DNA from 2 places in the Lactobacillus rizhaonensis genome. Region 1 is predicted to be linked to the other one. Evidence: predicted binding sites of a transcription regulator. Region 1 holds the regulator's gene; the other holds the start of a gene.
The links. The regulator NrdR, encoded in region 1, represses ribonucleotide reductase genes. The targets are predictions, from matches to a motif close to ACACNATATATNGTGT.
Positions count from the first base shown of each region.

Region 1 (7,952 bases):
AAGATAACGCGATTAGCCACTTCTTTAGCAAAGCCCATTTCGTGAGTCACAATCAAGGAAGTCATATCACTAGCTGATGTTACCTTTTTAATTACTTGCAACACTTCGTCTATCATTTCTGGGTCAAGTGCTGAAGTTGGCTCATCAAAAAGTAACAATTTGGGATTCATTGCTAAGGACCGAGCAATAGCGACGCGTTGCTTTTGTCCACCAGATATTTGTGCCGGCATATTTTGAGCCTTATCTGCCATACCAACCATATCAAGCAGATGCAGTGCCTGTTTTTTATTTTCTTCTTCGGGTAAATGGCTTACAATTCTTGGTGCCAGCATGACGTTTTCCAAGACATTTTTGTTTTTATAGAGATTAAAATGCTGAAAAACCATTCCCACATCTTGGCGCAATCTGTTTGAATCAGTCTTCGGATTGGATAAATCCTGATTGTTGACTATTAATTTGCCACCCTGAATTGATTCTAACCGATTTATTGTTCTGATAAGTGTACTTTTACCAGAACCGGAAGGTCCAATCAAAACAACAGTTTCACCTTTATCGATTTGTAAATTGATATTATGCAACGCGTGAAATTTGCCATAAAATTTCTGCACGTCATGAAATTCTACCATTGACATAATTATTACTCCTTTTAGCAGTTTTAATTTAATTATCCAACCTAATTTTTATCAATTGATTAATTAATCAAAAGTGCATCCCGTCAACACTACATTTTGTTACTCGACGTGCAAATTTTAGCGGTTTTATATTAAGATTTAAGTCATCAAACTATTTCTGCCATCTATTAAATTTTTTATTATCTTTTACTCTTTTATTCATTGCACGAGTATGATTTAACATCTTGTTCAATTTCACGAATAAATTCGTCAAAACTCTTTGCTACTTCTTCTTCAGTACCATAGCGACGAACGTTAACACTATTGCCCTTGAGCTCTTTGTCACCTAAAACTAGAGTATAGGGTACTTTTTGTGTTTGCGATTCACGAATCTTGTAGCCCAATTTTTCATTACGTAAGTCTGCTTCAGCTCTAAAGCCTCTCTTATTAAGCTCATCACGAACTTTCTTAGCGTAATCTGAATGAGCGTCCAGGTTAACAGGAATTACTTCAACTTGAACTGGAGCTAACCAGGTTGGGAAAGCCCCTTTGTATATTTCAATCAAGTAAGCGATGAAACGTTCCATAGTTCCGACAATACCACGGTGAATCATAACTGGACGGTGTTCTTCACCATCTTGACCAACATAAGTTAAGTTAAAACGTTCAGGAAGCATGAAGTCCAGTTGAATAGTGGACATGGTTTCATCAGCACCTAAAGCAGTCTTAGTCTGAATATCAAGTTTAGGACCGTAGAATGCGGCTTCACCTTCTGCTTCGACATAATCAAGGCCCATATCATCCATTGCCTTTTTTAACATTGACTGACTTCTTTCCCACATTTCATCATTAGCAAAATACTTCTTAGTATTTTTCGGGTCACGATAGGAAAGTCTGAAGTAGTAATCGGTGATGTCAAAGTCTTTGTATACATCCAGAATTAAAGTCAAAATCTTAGAGAATTCACTTTGAACCTGGTCTAAGGTCACAAATGTATGACCATCATTTAAAGTCATTTCTCTTACGCGTTGTAAACCTGACAAAGCACCAGATTTTTCATATCTGTGCATCATACCCAGCTCTGCAATTCGAATTGGCAACTCGCGGTATGAACGAATATGGTGCTTATAAATTTGAATGTGTGACGGACAATTCATAGGACGCAGCTCAAGCATTTCCCCGTCTCCCATATCCATCGGTGGAAACATGTCATCACGATAGTGTGCCCAGTGGCCTGATGTTTTATAAGCGTCAACGTTCATGAGCACAGGGGTATAAACGTGTTGGTAACCATCAGCTACCTCTTTATCAATGATGTAACGTTCAACTACCCGGCGAATTGTTGCTCCTTTAGGCATCCAGTAAGGTAATCCAGCTCCGACTTTGGGATCTACAAAGAATAAATCAAGATCCCGGCCAATTGTTCTGTGATCACGTTCTTTAATTTCTTCACGACGCTTAATATCTGCATCTAAATCAGCCTTTTTAAAGAAGGCTGTACCGGAAATTCTTTGAAGCATAGGGTTAGATGATTGACCTTTCCAATAAGCGCCAGCAACCGATAACAATTTAAATTGCTTAATCTTTCCTGTATTAGGCAGTAACACGTCGAAGCCAAAGTCAATGAAGTCACCTAGCTTGTATACTTGAATTTGATCATCTTTTTCTGCTTTTAGCAATTCACTTTTATACGGATCATCTTTAAAAATTTCAGATAATTCTGCTTTTGACATGAAAGAAGATTCAATTTTATTTCCAGCCTTAATAACTTTTTTAATTGCTTTCTCTAATTCTGGAAGTTCATTAACTTTAATCTGATTTTCTTTGTCAGTATCAACAAAAAATCCATCTTCATTCGCTGCATGTTCACCAAAATGAATCTCAGGATAAGCTTTTTTAGCAACAGCTTCAAAAACAAAGGCTACTGTAGCTCGTAAAATATTTAAGCCTACTTCATCCTTATCGGTAATAATTGCAACTTCAGCATCTTTATTTAATTTGTAGTCCAAAGAAACAACTTGACCGTTTACTTTTGCTCCAATAGCAGCTTTACCTAAGGATGTACCTATATCATGTGCTAAATCAGAAACTGATACTCCATCTTCATATTCCTTTTTAGAACCATCTGGCAAAGTAATTGCAAAACTCATTTTTTCCTCCAAAATTCAAATAAATAAAAAAATCCCAGTGCAGTTAAGCACTGGGACGTTAATTAACGTGGTTCCACCCAAAATTTAGTCTGGACTCCAGACTATCTCGTTGAAGATTATAACGGATCTAACCCATCTTTTTAATTTCAGGTACGAATGAGTGGGTTGTAACACTAATGGAAGCTTCCAGAATAATGCTTCTCTCTCTGAATCGTATTACAACATGTTCATTCATTGCAGTTAATTATAACCCAATAATTTTTTAATGCAAGTATATTTTCACTAAAAATATTCAAACTGGACTTTTTAGTCACTAATGCCGCCGATTAGGACCAGAGATGACTATTTCAGTGGCTAGAGAATGTATTCTTTCCATTAATCTGGCAGCTTTTACTGGTTCAATAGCATTTTTGGTCTCTTTGAAATGATCTTCTAAGTCATTCATAGCAAAGTTGGACGAAAAGAAGGTTGGCAAAATATTATCCATTCTTGCTTGTAAAATTACTGCTAAAACCTCGTCGCGTGACCACTGACTCAAGTTTTCCGCACCGATATCATCAAGTATTAATAAATCACAGTTTGCAATTGTGTAAACTTCATCTTGCAGACTATTATCATTAAAATGGCTTGCCAAACTGGCAATAAAAGTAGGAACATGTAAAAAAACAACATATTTGTTCATGGCAGCAACCTGATTTGCCAATCCCGCCAATATATAGGTTTTACCAATACCAAAATTACCTGATAAATATAACCCCTTTTGATGAATATCCTGAGAATAATGATATAAAAACTTTTGAATAGCTGTCATTACTTCTTTTCTTTCAGGAGTCAGTTCAATTTGACTCAAACGAATATCATGCAGTCCGTCAGGTAAATTAATTAAGCGTAAGTGTTTCTTAATACTAATTTCTCTATCATGAATCAGCTTACTGTCCTCAGGAACGAACTTTAAACTAATTGCATTTTTATTCATAATTAAATCAGGATAATATCCTTGAGTTACCGGGTCTTTTTTATGTTGACTGAGATAAAACTCGAAAAGGCTGGGTAAGCTTTTATCAATTATACTGTCGTTAAGCTGCTCTTGGTGCTGGCTGATAAATTGTTGCACTTTGGGTTCAGCCAATACTTTTTGCTTAATTTTAGCTGTACTTTCCTCATCTGCTTTAGCTGTTTGTCCCTTAACCATAATTTTTTTGATGGATTGCATTTTTTCACCTACTTCATGCCGTTTTTATCTTCAAAATTCTTGAAAAATTCTTTTAATTCTGCACTGGAAACATCCGATTTTACTTTTGGCTTTTGTTTGTTCCAATCCGTGCCCTTTTCAACCGTTTTTCTGGGAGCAAAAGAATGATAACGACCGCTTCTTTGTTCCTGTACCTTTTTTCTCTTTTCCATGTATTCCAAAGCTTGACTAGCAGTTTTAACCCCGTGCTGCAGCCAATCATGAAGTATTTTATTTGCTAGGCGAAAAGAGACATTGGGACCACTCTTTAAACAAGCATAAGTCAAAATATTAAGCAATTCTGCGGGTATTCCTTTATCGTTATATAAATTATCAAGCACTTGATATTCACTGGCATCAACAAAATCATTTCGCTCGGTTTTTAAATGATACAAAAACTGAGCTGGAGAATCAGATTGAGCTTTCTGTAATAACTGTTGTTGCTCTTCATTTAAGTGACTATTATTGACGACCTTGTCTGTTATTTCTTCCTTTTTTGGCAAATGCCGGCGCGTGTCACTGCCATGAATACTGTTAGCGATAGATTGCTTAATTTGACGCATATTCAAGCGATAATCACCATGTAAACAAGGTATTGCTTCGTCAACAAATTCTTGCTCAGAAAGTCCGTACATGCGCATAACAGCTCGAATAGCTTCTTCATTCTGATCAATTTCACTGCCCGCAATTTGATAAATTTCAAATTGTTGTTTCATAAAATCCCAGTCAATATGGTCTTGTTCATTGACGGTGGCAAAATCTTTAGAAGCATAACTGTTTTCTTTAGCAGCTTTTTTAACATCAATTGAAGGATCAATTGCTTCTTGGTCAGGTAAATGAAAAACTTCCATAAAGGATGCAGATACGTTAGGTGCTTCCTTAATACCACTTATGCTGCTTTGACTTTGCTTTGTTTCTCTGGCAAACTCATGGCTCAATTTATTAAAGGCTGTAATACCGACTTTTTCTTTTAATAAACTTGCTAAAAGTGCGGTTGTAAAAAATTCACTGCTGGAAGGAACATTCTTAAGTTCGAAGCACAAAACATGACCCATAATTTGATTAGCAAGCAAATGGCTTTCAATTAGACCAACTGCTTCAAGTTTATGCAAAGCAGGAAATAATTTTTTGATATCACAGTCCGCTTGTTCCAGCAAGAAATAGATACCTTTAGCATCAGAGAGCATCGCCTGCGGATTGTAGTCTTCATTTAAGCTTAAATAAACTGCCAGTGCCAAAGATCCTATGAGTGGCTGGTATAATTTGATTAAAACTCTTAAATCATTAGGAAAAATATCTACCCTGTTAGCAATGAAAAATGGTTGTTTGGGATCATTTGTCTCAAACATAATTAATTACCTTTCTCCCTTTTTGCAATCATGTCTTCCATGGTTTTCATGAAGCTGGACATATCTTTAAATTCACGATAAATAGAAGCAAAACGAATATAAGCGACATCATCAATTTTAGCCAATTCATCCATTACTAATTGACCAATCTTTTTGGAAGAAATTTCACTAACTCCTTGCTGACGCACTTTGTTTTCTACATGATCAACTAATTCTTCAAATTGAGAACTAGATATTGGACGCTTTTGTCCCGCAGCCATTACGCCGTGTAAAATTTTTTTACGGTTAAAAGGTTCACGAGTGCCATCATTTTTGATTACCAGTAGTGGTGTAGTCTCAACTCTTTCAAACGTAGTAAAACGAAAACCACAGTTTTCACATTCACGCCGCCGTCTGATTGCACGATTTTCATCACTGGGGCGAGAATCTATTACTTTTGATGCATTTTTGTGACAATTCGGACATTCCATATTAATACTCCTCTTTTATTTTAAGAAGCAACTGCTCAAGTTGATATTTCAGAGCTTGCTTTGTACCAACATTTTTAATGACAAAGTCAGCTAGTTTTTCTTTCTGAGACAAGGGCATCTGACTGCGGATGCGTTTCAAAGCAGCATCTTTACTTAAGTGATCCCTTAACATCAGCCGCTTTAACTGCAAAGATTCAGGTATTGCAATTAATAAAGTGCAATCACAATATTTTTGACCATTTGCTTCAAACAAAACTGGTGCATCTACAATAATTAAAGGTTTTTTAGCAATCTTGTTTAGCGCAATTTTATCTTGTATTTCTTTAAAAATCAACGGATGGGTAATTTTATTAAGAATGTCAAGTTGCTTTTCGTCATTGAAAACTATTTGTCCTAAAACTGCCCGGTTGATTAATTGATCTTCAGTGATTATTTGAGGGCCAAACTGTTTTCTAACTAATTCATAACCTTTATTGCCAATATTTAATATATCATGAGCTATTTGGTCACAGTCTATCACCGGTATGTGTTTTTCCCTAAAAAATATATCTGCTGTGCTTTTGCCACTGGCTATTCCACCAGTTAAGCCCAAAATAGTTGTCATTTATAGATCACCTGACATTTAGGACAAAAAGTAGTTCCTCGGCCGTTTACTTTAATTTTTTCAAGAGAAGTTCCACAACGCTCACAAGGTTCGCCCTTGTGACCATATACTTGCAACATTTTTTGAAAACCACCAGTCTTGCCGTTAGCATCAAGATAGGTATGAACAGTAGTACCCCTTTCTGCTATAGCTAATTCTATCAACGAATTAATATTATCATGCAATGCAGCAACTTTTGCTGCTGGGATACTATTAGCCATACTTAATGGGTGAATTTTTGTTTCCCACAAAACTTCATCCACGTAAATGTTACCAAGACCGGCCACTACTGATTGATCAAGCAATGTATTTTTGATATTTTTCTTTTTACGAGCTAAGCCATTTTGCAAGTATGAAACTGTAAACGCCTTTGAATTAGGTTCAGCACCCAATTTGCCAATACCAGTATTTTCTTTCTCTGTGCCGGTTTTAATCAACTGCATGCGTCCGAATTTACGCACATCATTGTAACGCAAAGCAGAATTATCGTTAAAAACAATTTGCACATGATCGTGTTTATCTTTTTTGGTATTTACTTTGACTAAACGATATTTACCTTCCATGCGTAAATGCGATACCACAGTTAAATGACCACTGAGACGAATAAGCAAATATTTAGCATAACGATCAATTGTTTCTATTCTTTTACCAGCTAATTGACTGGCAAATTCATGGGCATCGCCAGTTATTATTTTAGGATACCAAACAGTTACTTCTTTAATCGTTTTTCCCTTAATCAGGGGAAGTAGCGTCCGTCTGACAGTTTCAACTTCTGGCATTTCGGGCATTAAAATTACTCCTTACTTAGCATCAAACCAATTGTGACCATAGCCGGAATCAGCTACAAGAGGTATATCGAGTCTCACAGCAGATTGCATTACTTCTGGCACAATCTTTTTAATTGTTTCTAATTCATCTTTTGGCACGTCAAAAATCAATTCATCATGAACCTGAACCACCATCTTAGTTTTAAGATGCATCTCATCCAATTTTTTCTGCATGTTAATCATCGCAATCTTGATTATATCTGCAGCTGAACCTTGAATTGGTGAGTTAATCGCAGTTCTTTCCGCAAATGAGCGCACATTATAATTTTTGGCATGAATATCTGGCAGATAACGCCTTCTGTGCATAATTGTTTCGGCATAACCTTTTTCTCGAGCAACTTGAACTGCTTTATCCATATAATCCTTAATTTGCGGATATTGTTCAAAATAATTATCAATAAATTCCTTGGCTTGTTTTCGACTGATATTAAGATTTTTAGATAAGCCATAATCAGAAATGCCATAAACAATACCGAAGTTGACGGCTTTTGCTCTGCGCCGCATTAATGGTGTAACGTCAGCAGTTGATTTCAGATGAAAAATTTTCATAGCCGTATGAGCGTGGATGTCATAACCCGTTCTGAAAGCTTCCTGCATTTGTTCATCACCGGAAACTTGTGCCAATACTCGTAATTCGATTTGAGAATAATCACAGGAAAAAATGTAGCCAT
Region 1 is NZ_BTTV01000005.1:58,088-66,039, reverse strand. It holds gene AAA915_RS07135 (amino acid ABC transporter ATP-binding protein) at 1-632, opposite strand, end outside; gene thrS (threonine--tRNA ligase) at 827-2,761, opposite strand; gene dnaI (primosomal protein DnaI) at 3,075-3,974, opposite strand; gene AAA915_RS07120 (DnaD domain protein) at 3,983-5,341, opposite strand; gene nrdR (transcriptional regulator NrdR) at 5,344-5,811, opposite strand; gene coaE (dephospho-CoA kinase) at 5,813-6,415, opposite strand; gene mutM (DNA-formamidopyrimidine glycosylase) at 6,412-7,242, opposite strand; gene polA (DNA polymerase I) at 7,255-7,952, opposite strand, start outside.

Region 2 (7,952 bases), on a different contig from region 1:
AACAGTGTCAAGCCCGCTGGCGCTGTCAGCGACAAATTTTTCCAAACCTGCACGTCTAATCGCAGTCTTCAGCTCTTCTTCAGTTGTCTCACGATCTAAAGTGATGTTATAACGCAGGCTGCCATCAAAAATATAGGCTGACTGGTCAATATAAGCGATCTGCTTATGTAGCGACCGCAGACTAAGCTCGCGGTATTCATTGTTATCCCAGGTAAGTGATCCTTGGTAGCCGGTTAATAAACCACCAATTAATTTTACCAGGGTCGACTTACCGCAGCCTGACGGACCAACAATAGCTACCCGTTCGCCTCGCTTAATGCTGCCAGCAACATTCGTTAAAATCGGTCTATCACTATTGCGGTAGCTGAACGAAAGGTCGTTAAATGCAATTTGCTGGGTCAAAGGAGCAACATCCTTGTCCCCTGTCTTCTTCTGCACATTAGCTAGTTTATTGTACTTGTCAAAAATAGGCTGTACTGCCCGAATTGAAGTTAGATCAATACTGATTTCTGTCAAGCTGCCAAAAACGTTACCGGACATTGAACCAACAATTAAAATAGCACCGATAGGAAGTTGGTTGTGAAAGGCCAGATATCCGGATTCAATGGTTAAAATAGTTTGAGCAGATATACTTATCAGGTTAATCAGTGAATTAGAGAATGACATTTCCGTAATGTAATTAACCAGAGCCTGTCCAGTCTTATCTGATGCCGCAAGAACTATTTTATTGAGCAATTTTTGCTGACCAAGCGTGAGCAGATTTACAAAACCTTCAAGAGCATCGGTTGCTTTTGCCGTTAATACTTCATTTTGCCTGCTTTGTTTTTGCGATAGTTGTTCCAACTTTTTCTTAAAAAGACGGGGAAATAAAATCATAACAACAGCAAAAACCAAAGTGGTTACAAATAAGAGTGGATGGTAAGAAAACAGGATGACACTGGCAATAATGCCTAAGAGTGCACTGCTAAATGTTTGCTCTAAACTGAAAAAGCCATCTTGATTAATTTGGTTAATATCGTTAGTAAACCAGGAAACATAGTCAGCTTCCGTGTGCTTGTTGAAATCTTCATACTCTTGGCGACCAATTATATGGGCTAATGCGTTCCTAATGGAATTATCGACGGCCTTGATGATTACAGCGGAATACCGTGAACTACAAAAAAAGAAAATCAGAAAAAAGCCCCAGCTAAGCAAGTTTAAACCTGTATCAACAATAAAGCCGTTTAAATTATGCTGAGTCAAAGCAGTAAGTGCATTACCTTTAAAAATGCTGGCAGCAGTTTGTGCTAAATTCCGGCCAAAATAGAAAATGGCCAGAATTACATACATGCCTGAATTACGTTTAATGTAGGTCCAAAGCGAAAATTTTGTTATAGTATCGTCCATGATTTACTTCCTGTCTAAATCCCTATTTTTAGAGTTAATACTAAAATGATTTTGGTTTAATAAATAATATGGTTTTTGCATTACTTCTTCAAAAGACTCTTAACTGGTACTTACAGCAGGAGCTGTACTATCTAAAGATAAAAATCTTTTCAAGATATCAGTTATGCCCTCTTGCTTCCATCATTTACTAATAATTTTATAATTTACTTACTATCTTATATCTTTTTTAATATTAAAACAATTTGTTTTTAATTTTCATTCTTAGAATTTTCCCATAGCAGCAGTAATAAATATCAACTGCAACTTTTTCGAGCCTTTAAAAAATAATTCGTTCTACAATTGCAAAATCACTTATTATACTTAATGCAATCAAAACGAGCAATTATTGACTACTTTATTTATCACAGAATCGAAAGAATCAAAATACAGAATAAAAGGGCTTAACACCGAATGATATCGGCACCAATCCTCAGTAAAATAATTAATTAAGATTTATCAGTCAGATTTTTTAGTTTCACGTGTAACATCTAACTTTTACAACAAATTATTTACTTGAATACTTAATTTTTTATTCTGTATTATACAAAATTACTTGACTTTTTGATTAAAATTTTAATTTACTTTTTGCTTGTATACCACTATATCTCGTATTAAACTAAATAAGAATCTATATATTGTATTTATGAAAGAACGTGATCCAAGTTATTGTTTTAAGTGGGCCAATTGGAGCCGGTAAATCCAGTTTAACTAGTATTTTAGCTGAGCACTTAGGTACACAAGCCTTTTATGAGGGAGTTGATAATAATCCTGTTCTTCCTTTATATTACCAAGACATGAAACGCTATACCTTTTTGCTTAATATCTATCTGCTTAACCACCGTTTAGCACAAATCAACCAAGCAATTCGTGAAAAAAATAGTGTATCTGACCGTTCAATTTATGAAGATGCACTCTTTTTCAAAATGAACGCGGACAGTAAAGTAGCTGACCCTACTGAATTTAAGATATACGACAGCTTACTCGAAAACATGATGGAAGATACCCCAGGTAATCCCAGCAAAAAGCCAGATTTACTAATTTACATTCATGTTTCCCTGGATACAATGCTCAAACGCATTAAAAAGCGGGGCCGTTCATTTGAACAAATCAGTACAGATCCCAGTTTAAAAGATTACTACGCGCGGTTAATTAAGTATTATGAACCGTGGTATGAAAAATACGATGCTTCGCCAAAAATTAAAATTGATGGGGATAAATACGATTTTATCTGCGATGAAGATGCAAAAAAAGAAGTTTTAAATCAAATTGATAATAAATTGCATGCAATAGGCAATTTAGAATAGAGAAGGAACGTGATGACAGTTATTGTTTTAAGCGGGCCAATTGGAGCCGGTAAATCCAGTTTAACCAGTATATTAGCTAAGTATTTAGGAACCAAACCATTTTATGAGAGTGTCGATGACAATCCTGTTTTGCCACTTTTTTATGCCGATCCTAAAAAGTATGCATTCTTACTTCAGGTATTTTTTCTAAACACTCGTTTTCGTAGTATCAAGGATGCATTGACTGATGATAATAATGTTCTTGATCGTTCAATCTATGAGGACGCCCTTTTCTTCCAAATGAATGCGGACATTGGCCGTGCAACGAGTGAAGAAGTAGATACATATTACGAACTGCTTAATAATATGATGAGTGAGCTCAAACATATGCCTAAGAAAAATCCAGACTTGCTGGTTCATATTAAAGTTTCATACGACACCATGATTAAAAGAATTCAAAAGCGTGGTCGACCTTATGAACAATTGAGCTATGATGCAACGCTGGAAGATTATTATAAGCGGCTTTTACGCTACTATAAACCTTGGTATGAAAAATATGACTACTCACCCAAAATGGAGATAGATGGTGACAAACTAGACTTTATGACTGATAAGCAGGCAAGAGAAGTTGTACTTGATCAAATTGTTGCCAAATTAAAAGAAATGGGTAAATTACCCGAATCATGGAATAAGTCTACAAATATTCAAATAGATTAACAATAAATCACTCAAAAGGTCATTAGCACTATGTGCTAATGGCCTTTTTATGTTACTTATTGATATTTTAAAGTGTTGTTTAATTTATAATAAAAGCTCTAAAAGTAATAGATAGTAATTATATTACTAAAAGACAATTTAAATATTTTGTTACTTACTCAAATAAAAAATCAGAAAACTATGTTATTATTGAATCATATATTTTTCACATATTTTTTTAATTAATTTATCCAGCTTTAATTAGCTCGACCAGGCTAATTATTTTCCCACCTTACTAAATTAACTTCATAAGAAGGAGAAAAAATGAATTATATCCTTTCAATCATGCCCTCTCTCTTTGCAGGTGCAAAAATGACATTAATTTTATTCTTTTGGACTTTAATTACTGCTATTCCCTTAGGGATTATAGTTAGCTTAGGCTTACTGTCACATTTTAAGCCTCTACGATTAGTTCTAAAATTTTATATTTGGATTATGCGTGGCACCCCACTCTTGTTACAATTGATTTTTATTTTTTATGGTTTACCCATAGTCGGAATAATTTTTCAACGCTACGATGCAGCGCTTTTTGCTTTTATCTTAAACTACACAGCCTATTTCGCAGAAATTTTCCGTGGGGGCTTTCAGTCAATTCCAATAGGACAATATGAAAGTGCACGGGTTTTGAGGCTAAATTACTGGCAAACTTTGACGCATATTATAATTCCGCAAGTCAGCAAAATTGTTATACCGTCAATCGGAAACGAAGTTATTAACCTGGTTAAGGATACTTCGCTGGTTTATGTCATCGGTCTAGGTGAACTTTTACGTGCCGGCAATGTTGCTACTGCCAGAGACGTAACACTGATTCCTTTAGTAATAGTTGGGATAATCTATTTACTAATGACCGGTATTGCATCATTTTTACTAAAGAAGATTGAACGCAATTTCGCAAAGTGGAAGTAAATTAAAGGAAACAATATGCTAGAACTTAAAAACATTACCAAAAAATTTGGCTCACGCACTATCTTAAACAAATTAAACCTCACTATTCCTGACAGAGAGATTTTGGCCATTGTAGGACCTTCGGGAGCGGGAAAAACCACTTTATTGCGCTGTTTAAGTGGTTTGGAAAGAATTGATTCAGGTGAATTCTTATGGGATGGGCAAAAATTCGACCCGACTGCTCCTGATAGCAAAAGTCATATTATCGGAGTCGTTTTTCAAAACTACGAACTTTTTCCTAATTTAACTGTAATTGAAAACATTACTTTGGCACCAACTTTAGTTTTAAAAGAAAACGCAGAGCAGGCGCAAACTCACGCACAAAAGTTATTGCAGCAATTGGATTTAACTGGTAAAGAAGATCTTTATCCCTATCAGCTTTCTGGCGGCCAACAGCAAAGAGTAGCTATTGTGCGGGCACTGGCAATGGAACCCCATATTTTATGTTATGATGAGCCCACCTCTGCTTTGGACCCAGATTTAAGAACAAAAGTCGGGGAAATAATTTTAAAACTTAAAGATAATAATAAAATGACGCAAATTATTGTGACCCATGACATGGAATTCGCCAGTCAAGTTGCTGATCAAGTATTCAAAGTTAAAGCATTAGATGATAAGAAGGTAATATAAGTGAAAACTAAACGCCTCTTAATTCTTACAATAACGCTCGTCTGTTCTATCTTCTTTGCCTCTGGCTGTAGTGGTGTGTCAATTAATAGAAAAGCTAACGAAGTTGACAATTGGTCCCATATCAAGCAACGTGGTTACGTCACAGTTGGTGTAGATGATACTTTTGTGCCCATGGATTTCAGACAAAAAAATGGTCAGTTAATTGGTTATGACGTAGATCTCGCTAATGCAGTATTTAAGCAGTATGGCATTAATGTCAGCTTTCAAACTATTGACTGGTCTATGAACACTACAGAACTTAAAAATGGCACAATTGATCTAATATGGAATGGTTTTAGCAAGAATCCAGAACGTAAGGCCAAAGTTAATTTTAGTAAAACTTATTTGTATACTTCACAAGTGTTAGTAAGTCTCAAAAAGAATAAAATTAATACTATTGCTGCAATGAAAAATAAAACTTTAGGAGTACAAACCGGTTCTTCTGGCTATAACGATGTAATGAAATATCCTAAAGTTTTTAAAAACCATATTAAAAATCATGATCCAATTCTCTATGATTCCTTTACTAATGCTTTTATAGATTTAACTGCAGGCCGGATTGATGGACTATTAATCGACAGTTCTTATGCAGACTATTACATTTCCAAGCAAAAGCATCCGGAAAATTTTACCGAAATCGATAGTCCTTTCCCTAAAGAAGAATTTGGTGTCGGCATGAGAAAAAGTGACGTTACCATGAAGCGCAAAGTCAATCAAGCACTAGAAAAAGTAGCACGAAATGGTACTCTCACAAGAATTAATCACAAATGGTTTGGTAATAAAGCACGATCTCCCTTACTTGAAGCAAAATAAAATTCACTAATTTATTTTGTCAAGGACCGCTGCTATTCCATCATGATTGTTGTCTAAAGTAGTTGCAAATTTTCTTTTTAGATTCTCCGGCGCATTCCCCATTACTACTGGATGACCTACTGATTGCAGCATTTTTTCGTCATTATAATTGTCGCCAAATGCCCAGCATTTTTTTAGGTCTGCGCTCAAGGCCTGAGCCACTACTTTTGCACCCTGACCCTTAGAAACTCCCTTAACAACAACTTCCAATAAATTTGCAGCTGACTTTACGATATAAAATTCGGGATAAAGCTGTTGCAAGTCTTTTTGAGTAGCATCTAATAAATCGGGCGTGCCCATCAGCAAAATTTTATGAACATTTTCAAGTTGGCTGATTTCAGCAATTGAACTTGGCTGTGCCTTGAATTTAACTATTTTTTCCTCGTTCTTAACTAATTCATCATTATTACCTGGGAAATAATACCAGTTGTTACCGCTGTAGACATTCCAAACAACACCATTATTTTTATGTTCAATGTAGGTACATATTTTTGCAGCTTTTGCAGAAGGCATGGAACGTGAATCAAGCGTATGACCCATTTCATCCAAAACTAAAGCACCATTATATGCAACCATAGGACATACTTTAGTAATTTCACCGACAACTGACATAATTGCCTTGGGCATGCGGGCAGAAACTGGCACAAAAACATCACCCTTAATAATTTGTCTCTGAATAGCCATTTTAGTTTTAGGTGTTACTTCTTGTTTTGAATTAATTAAACTACCATCTATATCTGAAAAAATTAAATTTCCCATTTTTTCTCCTATCGAGCTTCATAAATTAATACCGATTTACCCTCATTTTACCGATTAAAGTATTAACAGGTCAATTTGTTCATAAATGTAACTATTAATAAATTATGCTTACTTCTCCTAATTGTAGCTAGTATTATTCGTGTTTGCATTATTTTAAATGAATGGTAAACTAGAATAGTCGTTAGTTTGATTTGAAACACGAACAATATATTTGGGAGAGGTTAGATGAATTTTATAAAGAGTTATTTTCAACTCGATAAGTACAAAACCAATGTTAAAATTGAGTTTCTTGCTGGGTTAACAACTTTTATCAGCATGTCATACATTTTATTTGTTAACCCAAGTGTCTTGGGAGCTAGTGGCATGGATAAAGGGGCAGTTTTTACAGCCACTGCTTTAGCCAGTGCTTTAGGTACTGCTATTATGGGTATCGTTGCTAACTATCCTATTGGAGAGGCTCCTGCCCTTGGTATTAATGCGTTTTTTGCTTATACCGTTTGTGTAGGTATGCATGTTTCATGGGAAACAGCCTTAGCCGCTGTCTTTGTTGCCTCTATTATCTTCATTTTAATTACTATGTTTAAGTTAAGGGAAAAAATTATCAATGCTATCCCTGCTGACTTAAAATTCGCAATTTCTTCCGGAATTGGCCTGTTCATCGCATTTTTGGGAATGCAAGATGGCGGCTTAATTGTAGCAAACAAATCAACATTGGTCGGTTTGGGTTCACTTCATGATCCGGCTGTCTGGATTACTATTTTCGGCCTTATTGTTACTGTTGTTTTAATGATTTTAAATGTACCGGGAGCTATTTTTATTGGTATGATCTTAGCAGCTATTTTTGGTGTAGTTACAGGACAAATCCCTTTACCAACTAAAATAGTTTCAGTAGCACCAAGTATTGCTCCATCATTCGGCCAAGCAATTTTCCATGTTAAAGATATTAATACTCTACAAATGTGGGTTGTGGTACTTACCTTCCTTTTAGTAACTTTCTTTGACACTGCCGGTACTTTAATTGGCTTAGCTCAACAAGCTGGCTTTATGAAAAACAACAAAATGCCACGTGTAGGTAAAGCTCTGGCATCAGATTCAACTGCTATGATGGTTGGCTCCGTTTTAGGAACTTCACCAGTCGGTGCTTTTGTTGAATCAAGTGCCGGTATTGCTGTTGGCGGCCGGACTGGTTTAACTGCCGTCTTTGTGGCTATTTTCTTCTTAATATCAATGATATTCAGTCCCCTGCTAGGCTTGTTTACCACA
Region 2 is NZ_BTTV01000006.1:106,811-114,762, forward strand. It holds gene AAA915_RS08020 (ABC transporter ATP-binding protein) at 1-1,386, opposite strand, end outside; gene AAA915_RS08025 (deoxynucleoside kinase) at 2,079-2,729, shown strand; gene AAA915_RS08030 (deoxynucleoside kinase) at 2,742-3,425, shown strand; gene AAA915_RS08035 (amino acid ABC transporter permease) at 3,729-4,370, shown strand; gene AAA915_RS08040 (amino acid ABC transporter ATP-binding protein) at 4,386-5,039, shown strand; gene AAA915_RS08045 (amino acid ABC transporter substrate-binding protein) at 5,040-5,891, shown strand; gene AAA915_RS08050 (Cof-type HAD-IIB family hydrolase) at 5,898-6,689, opposite strand; gene AAA915_RS08055 (NCS2 family permease) at 6,915-7,952, shown strand, end outside.
Region 2: a site for NrdR is predicted at 2,022-2,037, ahead of AAA915_RS08025 (deoxynucleoside kinase). Genes of this name have one in related genera too.